4 regions of the Bradyrhizobium sp. Kon37 genome follow, and region 1 is predicted to be linked to each of the others. Evidence: riboswitches for the same ligand, from Rfam matches in the RefSeq annotation. Region 1 holds a riboswitch; each other region holds the start of a gene.

Region 1 (4,821 bases):
GCGAGAGCGATCTGTCGGCATGTCTCGCTCCGCGGGATGTCGTCACGGACAAACGACCAGTTCAGGATCGTCACTGGTCCGGTCAGCATAGCCTTGACGGGTTTTTTGGTCAGAGACTGCGCATGTCGCCACCATTTAACGGTCATGGGCTTCGGGCGGGAGACATCTCCAAACAGGATAGGAGGACGAACGCACCGCGAGCCATAAGACTGAACCCAGCCGTGCTTGGTAAACGCGAAACCCAACAGCTGCTCGCCAAAGTATTGAACCATGTCATTGCGCTCGAACTCACCGTGTACGAGCACGTCCAGGCCGATATCTTCCTGCCAATGCACGGTATGGGCTGTCTCCGCTTTCAGAAGCTGCTCGTACTGCGTGTCATTCAGCGCTCCCCGCGCATGAGCTGCACGCGCATTGCGGACGTCCGCCGTTTGCGGGAAGGATCCGATGGTTGTGGTTGGAAACATCGGCAATGCGAAGGCGACGCGCTGGACGTCGGCGCGCTGGGCGAACGCACTGCGACGGCGACGCATGCTATCGTCGATCGCGGCCATTCGTCCGGCGACGTTCGCACTATGGATCTTCGGCGATGTTTCGCGGGTGACGGATGCATCCTCTGAGAGGGCGAGTTCATCCGCCACGTCGGCAGCCTGGCCGGCCAGCGCTTTGCCCAATATCGAAAGTTCCTTGATCTTCTGCACTGAGAACGCCAGCCACGTCTTCAGATTGGGATCGAGATCGGTCTCTAGCTCAATGTCGGTGGGAACATGAAGTAGCGAGCAGGAGGGAGCAATCTGAACACGGTCCCTGCCCAGTTTTTTGACCATAGGAGCGAGCTGGTCGAGCAGCGCGGGCAGATTGGAGCGCCACACGTTGCGACCATCAACGACGCCTAGCGAGACCACGAGATCTCCACGGGCTCTGGCGACAATCGCGTCCAACTGGCCGGGTGCCCGAACCAAGTCGACATGGAGTCCGGCAACGGGCAAAGCCAAGACTGTCTCAAGATTGTCGCCGACACCTCCAAAATACGTGGCCAGCATGATTTTTAGGGGCGGTACGGCGTTAACGAAATGAGCATAGGCCCGGCGGACAGCCGCCCGAGATCCTTCGTCGACGTCCATCACTAGGCATGGCTCGTCGAGCTGAACCCATTCAGCGCCGCGCGAGGCTAGTTCGCGGAGAACATCGACATAGACGGGGAGGAGCCGATCAAGCAGCGAGAGCGGATTGAATGCGGGATCTACGCTTTTGCCGAGCTTCAGGAAAGTGACTGGGCCCACTAGGACGGGCCGCGTCTGATAGCCGAGGCTTCTTGCCTCCTCATATTCCTCGATCGGCTTCCGAGAGGCAAACTTAAAGATCTGATCCTGGTGAAATTCCGGCACCATGTAGTGGTAGTTCGTATCGAACCACTTCGTCATCTCCTGTGCGGCTACGCCGGGCCCATGCTGAGCGTGGCCACCGTCCTGAGCGCCACGCGCCATGGTGAAGTAGGTTTTGAGCGACACAGGACCTTCGGTCCAGCCATAAACGTCGGGAATGGCGCCGACCATCAGGCTGGTATCGAGTACATGATCGTAGAGCGAGAAGTCATTCGAAGGAATGACGGTCGCACCGCGGGATTTCTGCCGTGCCCAATTAGCGGCACGAAGTCCACTCCCCGCCTCGAGGAGCTCGGCTTCGCCGGACTTTCCCGCCCAGTAGCTCTCGAGCGCGAATTTGAGTTCGCGTCGTGGGCCGATGCGTGACGTCCCCAGTGTGGCAACGGGAAGCGAAAGGATTGACATAGCCTAGACCCCATGTTGGGGCAAAGGCCATGGCGGACGCAGACAGCGAACATCGCGTGAGCGACAACTGCTTGGCGCACACCGGGACGCCCCGCCCGTGGACGATATCTTGTCGAGGCAGGTCTACTGGCTCACAGGTCGTCGCTGCTGTCCGGCCTTCCCGAAGCCGCATGGCTTCAGTGACTTCGTTGGACAGCGGCTCGCCGCTTACAGTTGCGGGGGCAGCGCCGGCATTGCACCGGCTTCCCTCTTAGCTCCGGATCAAACGAAATCCGGAGACCGCGACGGCTTGAATTATGCGCACGAGGATCGATGCGTCAACCTACCGATTCTCGCTGCGATATTGCCCAAGCGATTACGAGCGCACTAGGCGGGTACGACGGTCTTGCTCGCGGCCTAGTGAACACGCCCGGATCTGTGGAGGCTCCGCTTGTGAAATGCATTCGCTCCCCGCTCGCGTAACGGTTGAGCTCCACCACCGGAACGAACCCGGGCCGCTTTCGGTATCTGTGTGATCGCGAGGAGGCGACCTTTTCCGTCAGCAGCTTTTCGAACCTGCGCGTCAGGAAGGTGCGATCATCCTCAGCCGGCATCCGTTTGGTCACAGCCCACGAGGGCTCCCTAGAAATTTCGAAAGCCGGATTGCTCCAGGACCGCACGGATGATCAGGTCGGCTCCATGGGTGTTCGGCGAGCCCGCGACCAGGCACGAGGTCGTCCGCCTCCGTGAGGTTGGCCAAGATGATCTTCTCGGTGCACTAGGTGTTCACGTGCTGAGCGACTTTTGCGCCGGCTTCGATGCGTCCGTGGCCGCTCGACGCCGGTCTGCCTCGCCTCGACTCGCGGCCAGCGACGATAGGCCTTAACGCGGCCACGGAGCATCGAGGGCCTTGTCCTTGTTCGTGACAAATTCGACGGTGTCCTCCGAGAGAGCCCTTTGAGGGGGTCCTCGGAGTCGCTCAGCGTCTTAAGCTCATAACGATGTTAATCGACCTCGATGCGCCCCATGCGGTCGTGGTCTCCTCAAGGTCCCACATCTACAACTTCGTTCGCGAAATCGAGCGATGAGGCCTTGGTCGCGGGCTGCCTATCCTGTCTTGGACGGGACACAGGTGTCAGGGACCGGACAGACCACCGCGCATTGCGGCGTGTCGCAATGGCCCTCGCACTCCGTACATTTTTTGGCATCGATAACGTAAATGTCGCGCTTCAGACTGATCGCCGCGTTGGGACACTCGAACTCACATGCGCCACAAACGGTGCATTGCGAAGCGACGATCTTGTAAGCCATGCGTTCCGACTCCTTAGGCGAGCGATGCCATGGGCGATCCCTTTCAAATGCCGTGCCAAACGCAGACGCGCTCAATGTTGGGCAATTTGCCCAATTCGGCTGTCCCCGGTCTGAGACCATGTTGCGTCGGCGACAGCAACAGGTCGCTTCAATTTCAGGCTACGAGCCACCGGGCCCTCTTGCGAGAGTCAGTCGCGACTTGACGCTGGAAGCGTCCGTCGGTTTGTTTGGCACGTCAGCGCGGGGGCAAGCGAGGCTGACGCTTCCTCCACCGGCGGCGACAAAAACCCGCGAACGGACGCAGGTCTACGTCGGATCTCGGCAAACCTCCGGTCACACACCCCGACTGGAGGTTTGTGCAAGCCTCGCTCATGGCTGCAACGCTAGCTGCGCGGAGGACTCGCTGGAGGCTTGCCAAAACGGGCTTGTGGTATAACAAGCTTCGGAGGGAAATGAAGTGGCGGCGGGACGAGCGACACTGGCCTTGCAGACCGACTGAATTGCACTCAGCCTCATGCCTGGTGCCGAGTAGGCATGGCGGTGCTCGCGAGCGTCGCTTGGCCGCACTCAGCCACTCGCAACTATTTTGGACGAGCTGGAGCAGGGTTGAAAGATGACTGTGCAAATTGCTTCAGTGGCATGGCTTTTCCGAACAGATGGCCCTGCGCAAGGTCGAAGCCGAGTTCGGCCACAGCGATTAGGTCAGCCTGGCTCTCCACACCTTCGGCGACGGTGCGCACATTGTACTCTTTGGCTAGATCGACGATATGGCGGCACACCGTTCGCTTGAGGGGCCCATTCGCGCAGCCGCCGACGAACTGACGATCTACTTTCAATTTCATGAACGGGAATTTTGTCATCCCCATCAGCTGCGGCCAATTGGCACCGACATTGTCGATTGCAAGGCCAATGTTGTGAAAGCGAACCTCACGCGCAACCTCGACCAGGAGATCTAGGTTCTGGATCGCTTCCACGCTCTCGATTTCAATCGTCAAACCGCCGAAAGCTGCGTGCGACGGCATGCGCCGACAGAGATCGCGTACCGCCTGCGGGTCAATCAGGAATGCTGCCGGGAGATTGATGGAGAGATCGATCGAAGTTTGCTGCTCCAGAAGATACTGCCAATCCTTGATCGCGCGGTCGATCACGAACTGCGACAAGTTCCTAAAATGAGGATCGTGAGATTCCGGGATGAAATAGGCCGGTGGAACAACGCCCCAGGTCGGGTGTCGCATTCGAAGATGAGCCTCGGCGCCGCGGCGGCTAAGGGTACACGCGTCAAACTTCGGCTCATACCAGAGCTCAAGCCAGCCAGCGTGTAAGGCTTCTCCGACATGGACCGCGGGACGGGGCGCCGGCTCTCTTGGCAAGAGCATGCCGATCCGATCGCGCAACGTCTCGGCTGCAAACGGCGCCCTGAGCGGCGGCAGCATAGCAAGTCCATATTCACTACCGACCTGCTGCACTGCCGCCATGATGATCGACTCGCGCGCTCCGAACGCCAGCACTCGGCCTGCAAATTCTTCGCGTACCAGTATCTCGAGCAATCGTCCAGGCTCGATGCGGTCCGAGCCAATGCCGAGCAGGATCAGATCAGGGAACTCCGTGCGGAGTACGTGCGGCAACTCGTCAGCAGTCCTGCATTCGCTGATAACAAATCCCATATCCTCCAGCACATCCCGTAGAAAGGCGCGCAGATGCCGCTTACCGACGGCCAGGCACGCCCGCGGCCGCACCTTAC
Region 2 (4,821 bases), on a different contig from region 1:
GAGCTTGCGGGCCTCCAAGCAACCGAGCAACCGCGCGCGGCGCGGGTGCCGATCGTTATCTTCGCCGGCGATCATGGCATCGTCGCCCAGGGCGTCTCGGCCTATCCGCAGGAAGTGACGATCGCGATGCTGGCGAACTTTGCCTCCGGCGGTGCCGCGATCTCGGTGCTCGCGCGTGAGCTGGGCTCCAGCCTGGAGGTCGTCGATTCCGGCACGCTGGCGCAGGAGGAGATGGCTGGAATCGTGACCGACAAGCCGCGCAGCGGCACGCGCGATTTCAGTATCGAAGCTGCGCTCACCCCCGCAGAGCTGGCATTTGCGTTCGAAGCCGGCCGACGTGCGGTGACGCGCGCGCAGGCCGGGCAGCCCGATCTTCTGATCTTCGGCGAGATGGGAATCGGCAACACCACGACATCGGCGGCGATCGCGGCCGGCTTGCTCGGTGTGAGCGCTGAGGAGATCGCGGGCAGCGGGACCGGCGTTGACGCGGCCGGCCGTGTGCACAAGGCGCGGGTGATCGACGCTGCGATCGCACGCCATGGCATTGCGGGCGCTTCGCCCGAAAAGATCCTGTGCGCCGTCGGCGGTCTCGAGATTGCGGCCATCTGCGGTGCAATTATCGCGGCTGCACAGCTCCGCATCCCCGTGTTGATCGACGGCTTCATCGTGTCGGTGGCGGCGCTGGCGGCGGCGCGGCTCAACCCCTCGTGCCAGCCGTTCCTGCTGGCCTCGCATCAATCCGCCGAGCAGGGCCATCGGCTGGTGCTTCGCGCGCTGAATCTGCAGCCGCTGATCAGCCTCGATCTCAGGCTCGGCGAAGGATCGGGCGCGGCCATCGCGCTGCCGCTGGTGCGGTCGGCCTGTGCGCTCCACAACGGCATGGCGACCTTTGCGCAGGCCAATGTGCCGGATCGTCCGGCCTGATCAAATCGTCCGCTGATTGACGGAGACGACGCGCCAGCCGGTCGCGAGCCGGTCGATCCGGGTCAGCGACAGCGGATCGATCACAAACCGGAGCGCCGCTTGAGGCGTCAGATCCAGCGCGATGCACAGCGCCGCGCGGATCGTGCCGGAATGCACGACGAGCGTCGCGGCCCCGGCGCCGATCCTCGACAGACCCAGCCGGACGCGCGCGACCTGTTCCTCGAAGCTTTCGCCGCCCGGTGGCCGTCCGCACGCAGGATCGCTCCAGAACTGTGCATAGGCCTCGCCACCGGTCGCGGCGAGCTCGTCGTGCCGACGGCCGGTCCAGTCGCCAAAGTTCTGCTCGCTGAATTCGTCCAGCTGCAGCGGCTCGAGCCCCAGCGCGCGGGCCGTCTCGACCGTGCGCCGCGACGGACTCGCATAGCTCGCGGCGTCGCGCGGCAGGCGCTGCCGCAGCGCCTCCAGCTGCGCCCGAGCGCCGAGATCGGCCGGTGCGTCGGCTGCATGGATCGTCCCCGCGACGCCATCGACGGGCGCGTGCCGTATCAGCCAGAGGAAGGTCTCGCCTCCCATGCTTATCTCCAAGGAAACTGGTCGTTGTGGCAATAACGCCGCAACTGGCACATTGACTCTGTCTGGATCGTAATCCTAGATGCTCGCGACGGTTTCCCCGAGAGGGGATGAAAAGGGAATGCGGTGCGGGGACATTGTCCCCAATGCCGTGGCTGCCCCCGCAACTGTAAGCGGCGAATCTTGCATCACATGCCACTGGGTATCTCGGTCCCGGGAAGGCGACGCAAGGTATTGACCCGCGAGCCAGGAGACCTGCCGTCAGCCGTGGTCACACGCGAAGATGTCGGTCGGGGAGTACAGACATTCGGCTTCATCGGAAGGCTTATAAGCCGGAAGATGGGACCTTGGTTCGCGGTGACGTGCCACTGACGTCATACCGAGGTCCAAGACCGTGTCTCCTGTTCACATGATACGACGGCGTGCGCTTCTGCTTGCATCCGCCGCACTCACATCCTTTGTCGTTCTTGATCCCTCCGCCGCGCTGGCGCAGCAGGCTCGCGAACCTCTGCCGCCGGTCGAGGTAACGCCTGCCCAATCCCGCAAGCAGGCCAAGCCCGCCGCGCGGGAGGCGCAGGGCCCACGCCGCGCAGCAGCGCGCCGGCCGGAGACTGCATCCGCAGTGCCCAAGCCTGTCGTGCCGACTGCGGCAGCACAGACGCCGCTCAATACCAATGCCGTCGCCGAAAGCGCCTCGCGCCTTGGCCTGACCGTGCGCGAAACGCCCGCGACCGTGGAGGTGATCTCGGCCGCAACCATGCGCGAGCAGGGCTATCGCACCGTGTCCGACGTCGCGCAGGGAGCGGTTGGCGTCACAGCCGGCGACAATCCGGCCGAGCCGTCGGCTTTCTCCATGCGCGGCTTCACCAATAGCCAGATCAACACGCTCTACAACGGCATCAAGATCGGTCCGCAGAACATGACCTCGCGGATCACCGACACGGCCAACCTGGAGGCCGTCGAATTCCTGAAGGGGCCGGCGTCGCTGATGTCGGGCGAGGGCGCCGCCGGCGGCGCGATCAACTTCGTCACCAAGCAGCCGCACACCGGTCCGATCCGGAACGAGGCGGATTTTTCCTGGGATTCGCTGAACTCGTTCCGCGCGCATTACGGCTCGGGCGGCAGCACCAATGTGCAGGGACTGGACTACCGTTTCGACGTCAGTCGTTCCTCGCTCAACGGCTTTGCCGACGACACCAACACCAAGACGCTCGATGTGTCGGGCCAGCTCAACTACCGCATCTCCGATAGCCTCAAGGTCTGGGGCGCGATCGAATACCGCGAGGATCGTTCGAAAGCCTATTGGGGGGCGCCGCTGGTGCCGATTGCCTTCAGCGGTTCGCATGCGACGACGGGAATCGTGTCCGGCAATTATTTCAACAAGACTGATCTTGGGGCCGTCACGATCGACGACCGCACCTTCAACACCAACTACAACGTCCTCGACAACAAGAACGTGGCGAAGGAAGTGTGGCTGCGCGGCGGCTTCGAGCTGAAGCTCGCGCCCGACCTGACGTTGAAAAGCCAGGCCTATGGTTATGGCGCAGAGCGCACGTGGCTCAACAACGAGGTCGAGGCGTTCAATTCCGGCACGAACATGGTCGACCGTGGGCGCTTCTATGTCGCGCACAGCCAACGCTTGGTCGGCAACATCACCGACCTGGTCTGGGATGCGAATATCGCCGGCTTTGACAACCGCTTGGTCACGACGCTTTCCTCAAGCTACCTTGATTTCGTGAGGCCGGGCGCCGCAAATTTCCCCGATGATTCCGTCTCGCTGGTCAATCCCGATCGCGGCTATTACGGCTTGCTCACGACCAAGCAGCAGACCGCGCGGATCGACAACGAGGCACTGTCGTTCGAGGACCGGTTGAAGTTGACACGGACCTTTGCGGTGGTCGGCGGCCTCCGCGCCGAGCATATCGGGCTCGACCGCAACTCGACCGACAAGACCGGGCTCGTGAACGTTGGCTTTCCGTTCTCGCAATCCTGGGTCCCGACCACGGGTCGCATCGGCTACACGTGGGAAGCCGTTCCGGGCCTGACCTTCTTCAGCCAATATGCGACCGGCGCCGACATCTCGGCCAACAACATCTTCCTGCTCAATCCGACCGATCCGCTCAACCTGACCACCGCGCGCACCTACGAGACCGGCGTCAAGCACCTGTTCTGGGACAACCGGGCGGAGTGGTCGTTCTCGGCCTATGACATCCTGCGCAAGAACGTCTATGCCGCGGCCGGCGGCATGCAGCTCAACCTCGCCGGGCGGCAGGAGTCGAAAGGCGTCGAGCTGGCCGCATCCGTGCGGCCGATCGAGCCTCTGCGTCTCTGGGGCAACATCGCCTATGTCGATGCGCGCTACGCCGATTACGATTTTGTCGGCGGCTCGTTCTCCGGCAACACGCCGCCGAACGTGCCGCGCGTCGTCGCCAATGCCGGCGCGTCGTACCGGTTCTTCACGCCCTGGGCGGTCGAGCTCGGCATCACCGGCCGCCATGTCGGCGACCGCTACAACGCCGATGCCAACACCGTGACGCTGAAGGCCTACACCGTGGCCGATGTCTACGCCTTCGTCGACATCCCCAAGACCGTGTTCAATGCGGTCGATCAGGCCCGCCTGACATTCCGGGTGCGCAACATCGCCGACAAGCGTTATGCGATCTGGGGCGATCCGTTCTATCCCGATCAGATCCTGCTGGGCGCGCCGCGCACCTATGAAATCTCGGCCGCGTTCAAATGGTAGGACGCTGATCGATGATGCGCGCGATCGTCCTGCTGCATCGATGGCTCGGGGTCGCGTTCTGCCTGCTGTTCGCGATGTGGTTCGCGACGGGAATCGTGATGCACTTCGTTCCGTTTCCATCTCTGACGGAAACGGAACGCTTTGCCGGGCTCGTGCCGCTGGCTAGCGCTGAGACGAGGCTTGCGGTCGCCGATGCCGTGGCCGCAAGCGGCATCGCGGATGCGACGCGCGTTCGCCTGATCCAGCGCAGCGATGGACTGGTCTATGTCGTCTCAGGGCCGTCGCGCGCGGGCGCAGTCCGCGCCTCCGATGGGGCCGACGCGTCGATCACGTCTTTCGGCGTCGCGCTGGCCATCGCGCGAGATCACGCACGCAGCCGTGGGCTTGATGCCGCGCGGGCCGCGATCGTTGCGCGTTCGGACTACGACCAATGGAGCGTGCCGAACGGCTTTGACCGCCATCGGCCCTTGTTTCGGGCTGCCCTGGGCGATCCCGCCGGAACGGAGGTCTATGTCTCCTCGCGCACCGGCGAGATCGTCCTGGATACGACGCGCAGCGAGCGCGGATGGAATCTCGTCGGGAGC
Region 3 (4,821 bases), on a different contig from region 1:
CCGAATGGTCGCGCCTGGCCGAGGCGCTAGCGCGCTAGCGCGAGCAGGCCTTCGACGTCGAGATGGGCTTCGATGTGATCGGCAAGGGCATCGAGCGCGCTCTCGACCCTGGCGTGATAGGGCTCGTCGCCTGCGGGAATGTCGAGCTTCGCCAAAAACGCCTTGCGAAAATCGTCCGACGTGAACAGACCGTGCAGATAGCTGCCCTGCACACGTCCGTCGCGCGAGATCGCGCCTTCCGGTTCGCCGTTCAACCTTGCGAATGGACGCGCGCGATCCGGCCCATCAGTGCGGCCGATGTGGATTTCATAAGCCTCGATCGGCTGATCCGTCGCGGCATGCACGGCCGCGACACGCGTCAGCGTCTTCTCCGAGCTCATCACCGTTTCCACATCCAGAAGTCCGAGACCCGGTGTGTCGCCGGCGGGTCCCTCGATCCCATCGGGATCAGTGACGCTGTGTCCGAGCATCTGATAGCCGCCGCAGAGGCCGAGCACATGGCCGCCTCTGCGGGAATGCGCCAGCAGATCAATGTCCCAGCCTTGCGCGCGCAGAAAGGCGAGATCGCCGCGCGTGGATTTTGAGCCGGGGATGATGACGAGCCTGACGTCGCCGGGAATGGCCTCGCCCGACCGCACCATCACGAGATCGACGCCGGGCTCGAGCTTGAGCGGATCGAGATCGTCGAAATTGGCAATCCGCGACAGCGCGAGACAGGCGATCTTGCATTGGCCCGGCTTGCGCGCATCGCTCAGGCCGAGCGCATCCTCGGCGGGCAGCTCGCCGGCGCGCGCGAACCAGGGCAGCACGCCAAAGCCGCGCCATGCGGTCTTTTCTTCGATCAGTCTGTAGCCGTCGTCGAACAGCGTGGGATCGCCGCGGAACTTGTTGATGACAAATCCCTGGATCATCGCGGCATCATCCGGGTCGATTACCGCCTTGATGCCGACGAGTTGCGCGATGACACCGCCGCGGTCGATGTCGCCGACCAGCACGACCGGCACGTCGGCCTTGCGCGCAAAGCCCATATTGGCGATGTCGGCCTTGCGCAGGTTCACCTCGGCCGGGCTGCCGGCGCCTTCCACCAGCACGAGATCGGCGCGCGCCTTCAGCCGCTCGAAGCTCTCCAGCACGGCGCCCATCAATGACGGCTTCATCGCCGCATATTCACGCGCACGCGCGGTCGCGATGCGTTTTCCCTGCACGATCACCTGCGCGCCGACATCGGTCTCGGGCTTGAGCAGCACCGGGTTCATGTCGGTGTGCGGCTCGACGCCAGCGGCGAGCGCCTGGAGCGCCTGGGCGCGGCCGATCTCGCCGCCGTCGACCGTGACGGCCGCATTGTTCGACATGTTCTGCGGCTTGAACGGGAGCACGCGCAGGCCGCGTCGCACAAAGGCGCGCGCGAGGCCGGCGACGATGAGCGACTTGCCCACGTCCGAGCCGGCCCCCTGGATCATCAATGCGCGCGCCATCGCGAGTTTCTTAGAACTCGACGCCGGCTTGCGCCTTGATGCCGGAGCGGAAGGGATGCTTGACCAGCGTCATCTCGGTGACGAGATCGGCGATCTCGATCAGCTCGTCCTTGGCGTTGCGCCCGGTAAGCACGACATGCGTCATCGGCGGCTTCGAGGTCGCCAGGAAATCGACAACCTCCGCGATGTCGAGATAGTCGTAGCGCAGCGCGATGTTGATCTCGTCGAGCACGACCATGCGGAGATTCTGGTCGAGGATCAGCTCCTTGGCCTTCTCCCAGCCGGCGCGGGCGGCCGCGATGTCGCGGGCGCGGTCCTGCGTCTCCCAGGTAAAGCCTTCGCCCATGGCGTGGAATTGGCAGAGGTCGCCGAAATGGCCGGTGAGCATGCGGCGCTCGCCGGTATCCCAGGCGCCCTTGATGAACTGCACGACCGCACAGGGAAAGCCATGGGCGACGCAGCGGACGATCATGCCGAAGGCCGAGGACGACTTGCCCTTGCCGGCGCCGGTGTGGACGATGATGAGGCCCTTTTCGCCGCTCTTGGTCGCCATGATCTTGTCGCGGGCGACCTTCTTCTTCGCCATTTTCGAGGCGTGACGGGCGTCGGTTTCGTCGGCCGTCTGGGTATCCGGTTCTGACGTCATCGGACGGGGTCCTTCGGCTTGACAAGAGGCGGTCGGGGGCAAATGGTGGCCCGACGTTGGTTCCTGTCCTACGACAGGCGAAGAGGGAATGCGATAGGGTCCGAATCGGCAAGATTTGGTTCCAAAATGCAGCCGCCCCCGCGACCGTGACCGGAGAGATGCCCGAAGCCACTGATCCCCATGAGATCGGGAAGGCGGGGATCGAAGGGGAAACCCTGCTCCGGAAGCCGGGAGACCTGCCAACGCGGACGATTTTGGACCGGCGGACGGGGTGTTCCGCGACGGGGAAACGGGCCTTCGCAAGAACGGTTCGTGGGCCTCTTCGCTTCCCGCTGTTTATTCTGGAAGAAGCGATGACCGTCACACTTCATGTCTGCATCACCTGCCGCGCCGGCGAGACGCTTGGCGAGGGCGAGACGACGCCCGGCAAGCGCCTGCATGGTGCGATCCTCGAGGCCGGCGTGCCCGAGGGCGTCAGCGTGGTTCCCGTCGAATGCCTGTCTGCATGCAACCAGGGTTGCTCGGTCGCGCTCAGCGCGCCCGGCCGCTGGTCCTATGTCTATGGTCGCCTCTCGGATGCGCATGCGAGCGACGTGGTCGCGGGCGCCGCGGCCTATGCGGCCGCGCCCGACGGCCTCGTGCCCTGGCGCAGCCGCCCGGAGATCTTCCGCAAGCAATCGCTTGCCCGCATTCCCCCCATTCTCCCCTTGGCCGTCGTGCCGGAGGCTGCCGAATGAATTCGCTCGCAAAAGTCCCGGTCACGGTCGTCACGGGCTTTCTCGGCTCCGGCAAGACCACGCTGATCCAGCATCTGCTCGCCAACGCCAACGGCAAGAAGCTCGCGGTGCTCGTCAACGAGTTCGGCAGCGAAGGCGTCGATGGCGAGATTCTGAAATCCTGCGCCGATGCGAATTGCCCGGAAGAGAACATCATCGAGCTCGCCAATGGCTGCATCTGCTGCACTGTCGCCGACGATTTCATTCCGACCATGGAGAAGCTGCTGTCGCGGCCGGTGCGGCCCGATCATATCCTGATCGAGACCTCGGGCCTGGCTCTGCCCAAACCGCTGCTGAAGGCGTTCGACTGGCCGGAGATCCGTTCGCGCATCACGGTCGACGGCGTGATCGCGCTCGCCGACGCCGAAGCTGTTGCTGCCGGCCGTTTCGCGCCCGACCCAATTGCCGTCGAAGCGCAGCGCGCGGCGGACGGCAATCTCGACCATGAGACGCCGCTGTCGGAAGTGTTTGAGGACCAGATCGCCTGCGCCGACATCGTGCTGCTGACCAAGGCGGATCTTGCGGGCGCGGCAGGGCTCGAGACAGCCAAGGCGGCGATCACCGCCGAGATGTCGCGCCGCGTGCCGATGCTGGCGATCACCGACGGCGCGATCGACGCGCGTGTCATCCTCGACCTCGGCGCTGCCGCCGAGAATGATCTCGCCGCGCGGCCCTCGCATCACGACGGCGAGGAGGATCATGAGCACGACGATTTTGCGTCCGTCGTGATCGATCTTCCTGAGGTCACCGACATCGACGTGCTGGTCGCATCCGTTCAGCGGCTGGCGCGCGAGCAGAACGTGCTGCGCGTCAAGGGTTACATCGCGGTGGAGGGCAAGCCGATGCGCCTCTTGCTGCAAGCGGTCGGCGAGCGCGTGCGGCACCAGTTCGACAAGCCCTGGGGCGCGGGTGCGAGGCGGTCAAAGCTCGTCGTGATCGGCGAGCACGGAAACATTGATGAAGCCGCGATCAAGGCGGGACTTGGTCTTTCAGGATCTGGTATCTAATGCACGTAGTCTTCCGCGAGAGCCGCGGTCTCGAGGAGACCGCGATACCAAGGGACATCGGCCAGGATCCGGCCGATCTCGTGGTGCTCTCGTATTCAGATTCCGATCTTGCCGCGTTCGCGGCCGGCTGGCGCCGTGGCCGCGACAGCCTGCCGTCGCTACGGCTCGTCAATCTCGCAGAACTCCGTCATCCGCTCTCGGTCGACACCTATATCGAGCGCACGCTGGCGCAGGCGCGCGGCATCCTCGTGCGTCTGATCGGGGGTGAGTCCTATTGGTCGTATGGGCTCGCGGCCCTGCAGCAACTGGCGAAGGAGCGCGGCATCGTGCTGGCCGTGCTGCCGGCCGACGGCCGCGACGATACGCGGCTGGATGCATATTCGACCCTGCCGGTCTCGACGCTGCGGCGGCTCAAGGTGCTCTGCGACACCGGCGGCCCTGTCGCATCGCAAGCCGCGATCGCGCAGCTTGCGTTGGCTTCGGGCCTCTATGCGGGACCTGTTATCGGCGAGATGACCGTGCCCGAGATGGGCTTTTACGATCCCGCGCGCGGTGTCATTGCCGCGCCGGCGTTGGGTGAGGGCAGGCGGCGCGCGCTCGTGATCTTCTATCGCTCCTATCTCACCGCGGCCGACACTGGCCCGGTCGATGCCCTGATCGGCGCATTGCGCGAGAAGGGATTCGACGCGCATGGTGTGTTCGTCACCTCGCTGAAAGCCGCGGGGGTTGCGGATTGGTTGCGCGAGTATCTGGCGCATAATCCTCCGGCCGCGATCGTCAATGCGACGGCATTCTCGGCGATGGGCGACGACGGCACGACGCCGTTCGATGCCGCATCCTGCCCGGTGTTCCAGGTCGCGCTCTCCACGGCGCGGCGCGAGGATTGGGCGAGCTCGCTCCGCGGCCTGTCGCCCGGC
Region 4 (4,821 bases), on a different contig from region 1:
ATGGCGTAGCCGAACAGGCCCCTCTCGAGGTTGCATGTCTCGGCATAGTCTCGCCGCCATCTTGGTGCCCAGCTCCTTCTCGACGATTTCGACCGAGTTATCGCAGTGCGCGTTCCTGCTCCCCGCCAAGGAGGCCGTCATGTCGAGATTAGCGATCGTGTTAATGTCGGCACTTTCTGTGACTTCTGCTACCGCGCAAGATGCTGCGTCCGGACGATCGCACGAGCCGGCCGCTGCCAGCGCGTATGAAACTCAGCCTTTCCTTTTTGATGGACGGATGCGAGGCCACGGCATGAGGCAGCGAGGGCCTGCCGACAATCGTCACCCCAACGCCGGTGCCATTGGCGTGCAACCGAGAGCAAACGAGCCAAGGCGCGAACGATGAGCCCGCGTGCCCGCTTTGATCTGCCCGCCCAGTTGTTTGCCCTGGACGAGGTGATCAATTGCGCCGGCAATGTCTCCGATCGGCCTATCGCCTCCGGCTTCCAGATCGGCGGATCGCTTGTGCGGCAGAGACGAGCATGATAGCAGGAGCCATCGGGTCAAACACAACCGCCCGACCAGCTTTCGAGCCAAGCGTTGTTTCGCTCCATTACGGAGGTGAAACATGTCTTGCGACAGCACCACTGGCTCAATCGGCACATCCAGCGCAGCCTTCGTCCCTTCTCCAAATCCTGGATGGTTCTGGAAGTTAATGCTCGCGCTGCTGGACGGCATCACACGGCGCCGCCAGTACGACGAACTTCTCGAATTGGACGACCGGCTTCTCGCGGACGTCGGCTTATCGAGAACAATCGTTGGGGAAGCTCGACGGTGTTACTTCTCGGGTTGGCGCGACGATCGGTGATCGTCATATCCACTCGATGAGCGGCCACACCTGAGCGTGCGCAGGCGGCGCGTCTGCTTATCCCTGTGGATCAGACGGCCGCCAAGCTCGCAAAAGGCCGAAAAACTTTTCACTGCGATCTTGACGTCTTCTCAGAAGTCCAGCTTGTCGCGTATGGCGTCAATTCCGGCTTTCGCGCACGCTTCGTCCGCGTCACCGCCCGGCGCGCCGGACACGCCGACCGCTCCGACCAGGGAGCCGCCGGCTTCGACGATCAGCCCGCCGGCGATGACGACCGCTCCGGGAAGGTTGCGAATGCCCGCCTGCATCATGCCCGGCTGGCTGATCGCATTCAGCTCGGTCGTGCTGGTCTTGAACGAGGCAGCTGTCCACGCCTTGCCTGCTGCCGTTGAGGGCGTGTGAGGGCCTGCAAAGCGGTCGCGCAACATCACTTGCGTGACGCCGAAGCGATCGACGACGGCAACTGCAATTTGGTATCCACGGGTGCGGCAGTTCGCCAACGCAGCGCGCGCAAGATCGAGCGCCAGTTCCGGACCGAGCGATTTGTAGGCGACCAAAGCTTCCTCCGCCCGTGCTGGGTAGATGGACGCAATCAGCAGGGCCGTCGCGACCGACAGGGATCGAACGTTCATGGCAATCTCCGGCATAGGTGACCAAGCGCTTATTTGATCTCACCATATGTCAGATCATCGAACAGGGTCACGCTATCTGCCTTGGTTCACAGGCTCCGCATAACGGCGCCGGCCACGTCTTGAAAATCGCGGACGACCTCGTTAGTCTCCGTTGCGTGGGGACAAAGCAGACTCCCCGTGAGGCCTCGGTCCAAGCTCTGCGCAGCACGCCATTCGTGGAGCTTGCGCATGGACACCGAACGACACCCTTCTCACCAACACACCGTCGCCATCCTCTCGCGAGGCGACGCTGCCGCGCGGCGGGATGCGACGGCGCAAAACAGCCGCTTCGTCCGCGTCTTCGGAGCACTCGCGGCGGTCGGCATCGAAGCCCGGCCGGCGATCTACGACGAAAGCCTCGCCGAAGAGGTCCGCGAGCAGTTGCTCGCGGTGGACGGCGTGCTCGTCTGGGTCGATCCGATCCACCAGGGCAAGACGCGGGTTGAGCTTGATCCCCTGCTTCGCGACGTAGCGGCGCGGGGCGTGTGGGTCAGCGCTCATCCGGACGTCATTCTCAAGATGGGCACCAAGGAGGTACTCTATCGTACCCGCTCGATGGGGTGGGGATGCGACACGGCTTTATATCAAACCGCCGAGGCCATGCGCGCCGAGTTGCCGACACGGCTCGCCACCGGTCCGCGCGTGATCAAGCGCAACCGCGGTAACGGCGGCCAAGGCGTGTGGAAGGTCGAGAGCCTGCCGAATTCCCCGATGATAAAGGTGCTGGACGCGACCAAGGATGTCTCCGAGGAACTGACGTTGGAGAGTTTTCTCGGTCGCTGCACGGAATATTTCGAGAACGGCAGCGTGGTCGATCAGCCATTCCAGCCTCGCTTGAGCGAAGGCGTGGTGCGCTGCTATATGGCGGGCGATCGCTGTGCCGGCTTCGGCTCTCACAAAGTCAAAGCCCTGGTTGACTCGCCGGATGCCCGTTCCGAGGCCGGACCGCGGCTCTATACCTCGAACGCAGACTCGCGCTTCCAGCGGCTGCGTCGCTTGATGGAAGACGAGTGGACCCCGGGAATGATGAAGACGCTGGACATCGACGCAGGCTCGCTTCCGGTCATCTGGGACGCGGACTTCCTGTACGGTCCGAAAGACGCGGCCGGTGCCGACACCTACGTCCTGTGCGAGATCAACGCGAGTTCATGCTTCGCGATCCCCGAGGAGGCCCCGGCGGCGATCGCAAGGACGGTGAAGCAGCGGCTCTCGCAAACGCAACCGGCTGGATCGGCGGACAGGAGGCCCTAAGCAAGAATGCCGCGGCATCTCGTGCTGCGGCACTCCGCCAGAGGCGCCGGTCATACGCGGATGTTGACGCGCTCATCGCCAAATGCCAGTTTCCCGCGCGGTAGTGTCCGCAAGGACTCTCCAAGGGAATGCGGTGCGTCCACCTCGAGTGGGCAATTCCGCGGCTGCCCCCGCAACTGTAGGCGGATAGCCGACGACCAAACGAACCACTGGAGCCCCGCTTGGGCCTCTGGGAAGGTGGTCGAAGGCGATGACCCGCGAGCCAGGAAACCTGCTACCAGCCATGGTCACGCGCGAACGCATTGGGCGGGGTGCCCTGATGTCGGAAGAGTAGCCGGTGCATCTGCCGCTAGGGGCGAAGGCAGACTGCTAAGGCAACCGCGGTGACGGTTAGTTTGCGTCGCCGCAGAGCGTTGTCGTGCAAAATCTTTATTTCGGTCCGGGCGTTGCGCCGGAACATTCGCGTGTCCTTATCCAGATCTCTCAGGGAAGAGCCGGCAATTTTCGGCGCGCCACACCTGCCCTGCTCGCCTTGCTGCTCTCGACATCCCTGTCCTCCATGGCGATGGCGCAGACCGCGGTCCGCGACAACGCCTCCCGCGAGGTCGGCCCGGTGATCGTCACCCCGCCCACTCCAAGACCGGCCGTAACCGTCAGCCCCGGCGCTCAGAGATCGCGCACGGCCCGGCGCAACGTAGGGCGTAATCGCGCCGCTCCGGTGGTTGCCAACCCAACAACCCAGCCTCCGAGCTATCAGGTGCAGACGCCGTTGAACACGGCCGCCGTCACCGATGTCGGCTCCCGGCTCGGAATCACGGCACGGGAAACGCCAGCGACCGTCGAGGTCATTGACCAGCAGACCATGCAGGATCAGGGCATCAGGACCACTACCGATGTCGCCAAGGCCGCGGTCGGCGTCACCGGCGGCGATGCGCCGGGCGCGCCCGCAATCTTCTCCATGCGCGGCTTTAGCGGCGACCAGCTCACCACCCTCTACAACGGCATCCCGATCGGGCCGTCGACCATGACGGGCCGGCCCATGGATACCGCCAATCTGCAGCAGGTCGAGATCATCAAGGGCCCCAACTCCCTGGTATCGGGACTCGGATCCACCGGCGGTGCGATCAACTACGTCACCAAGGCGCCGCACACCGGGCCCATTATCAACGAGGCCTTCACCTCCTACGATTCCTTCAACGGCTATCGCGCCGGCTACGGTTCCGGCGGCAGCACGCTGGTCAATGGCCTCGACTACCGTTTCGACATCAGCCATTCCAACGACAAGAGCTTCATCGACGACACCTATTCGAAGCTCAGCAACGTCTCGGGCCAGTTGAACTACCGCGTCAACGACAGCCTGAAGATCTGGGGCGCCGCCGAATACAAGCAGGACAAGGACCGATTCTATTGGGGAACGCCGCTGGTGCCGGCGAACGCGCCCGGCGTCGTGCCGACGTCAGGCATCGTCTCGGGCCAGTGGACCAATTGCTACCTCAACGGCCATGCCGGGGCGCTCAATCCCGTTACCATCGACGCGCGCACGCTGACGACAAGCTACAACGTGCTCGACAATCACAGCGGGGCCAACGAGCTCTGGCTGCGCAGCGGCTTCCAGTGGGACATCACCAACAACATCTCGCTGCGCAGCCAGGTCTACGGCTACGACGCGCATCGGCACTGGTTCAACAACGAGATCAGCTCGTTCGACGATTCCGGGCCGAACAAGGTCTATCGCGAGCGGCTGGCGCTGGACCACGCGCAACGGCTCTATGGCAACATCACCGACCTCACCGTCAATTCCAACCTCGGTGGAATGGACAACCGCTTCGTCGCTACGGTTGCGGCAAGCAGCTCGCAATTCAACGTCTCGCAGGATACAAAGTTCTTCTCCGACACGGTCGAGCTGATCAATCCGGACCGCGGGCTTTACGGCCCGCGCAGCGACGAGAAGATCTACACCCATCTCGACACCACGGCGCTGTCGTTCGAGGACCGGCTCAAGCTGACCTCGACCTTCGCGCTGATCGGCGGCATCCGGTTCGAGGATATCGA

The links. A riboswitch is a leader RNA that binds a small molecule or an ion and turns the genes downstream of it on or off. The one in region 1 is predicted to bind cobalamin.
Region 2: linked by a shared signal. The riboswitch ahead of AC0L3J_RS21400 (TonB-dependent receptor) and the one ahead of metE (5-methyltetrahydropteroyltriglutamate--homocysteine S-methyltransferase) in region 1 are both predicted to bind cobalamin.
Region 3: linked by a shared signal. The riboswitch ahead of AC0L3J_RS21315 (DUF1636 family protein) and the one ahead of metE (5-methyltetrahydropteroyltriglutamate--homocysteine S-methyltransferase) in region 1 are both predicted to bind cobalamin.
Region 4: linked by a shared signal. The riboswitch ahead of AC0L3J_RS08255 (TonB-dependent receptor) and the one ahead of metE (5-methyltetrahydropteroyltriglutamate--homocysteine S-methyltransferase) in region 1 are both predicted to bind cobalamin.

What each region holds. Positions count from the first base shown of each region.
Region 1 is NZ_JBVVOY010000005.1:252,759-257,579, reverse strand. Features, by position in the region: gene metE (5-methyltetrahydropteroyltriglutamate--homocysteine S-methyltransferase) at 1-1,790, opposite strand, end outside; cobalamin riboswitch at 1,890-2,089, opposite strand; gene AC0L3J_RS14695 (4Fe-4S binding protein) at 2,877-3,080, opposite strand; gene AC0L3J_RS14690 (EAL domain-containing response regulator) at 3,662-4,821, opposite strand, start outside.
Region 2 is NZ_JBVVOY010000011.1:152,642-157,462, forward strand. Features, by position in the region: gene cobT (nicotinate-nucleotide--dimethylbenzimidazole phosphoribosyltransferase) at 1-924, shown strand, start outside; gene AC0L3J_RS21395 (histidine phosphatase family protein) at 925-1,497, opposite strand; cobalamin riboswitch at 1,570-1,771, shown strand; gene AC0L3J_RS21400 (TonB-dependent receptor) at 1,904-4,237, shown strand; gene AC0L3J_RS21405 (PepSY domain-containing protein) at 4,249-4,821, shown strand, end outside.
Region 3 is NZ_JBVVOY010000011.1:135,234-140,054, forward strand. Features, by position in the region: gene cobD (threonine-phosphate decarboxylase CobD) at 1-38, shown strand, start outside; gene AC0L3J_RS21305 (cobyric acid synthase) at 27-1,475, opposite strand; gene cobO (cob(I)yrinic acid a,c-diamide adenosyltransferase) at 1,486-2,121, opposite strand; cobalamin riboswitch at 2,162-2,379, shown strand; gene AC0L3J_RS21315 (DUF1636 family protein) at 2,475-2,858, shown strand; gene cobW (cobalamin biosynthesis protein CobW) at 2,855-3,904, shown strand; gene cobN (cobaltochelatase subunit CobN) at 3,904-4,821, shown strand, end outside.
Region 4 is NZ_JBVVOY010000003.1:51,664-56,484, forward strand. Features, by position in the region: gene AC0L3J_RS08235 (hypothetical protein) at 382-525, shown strand; gene AC0L3J_RS08240 (YjiS-like domain-containing protein) at 695-847, shown strand; gene AC0L3J_RS08245 (GlcG/HbpS family heme-binding protein) at 979-1,479, opposite strand; gene AC0L3J_RS08250 (Cj0069 family protein) at 1,708-2,769, shown strand; cobalamin riboswitch at 2,854-3,062, shown strand; gene AC0L3J_RS08255 (TonB-dependent receptor) at 3,188-4,821, shown strand, end outside.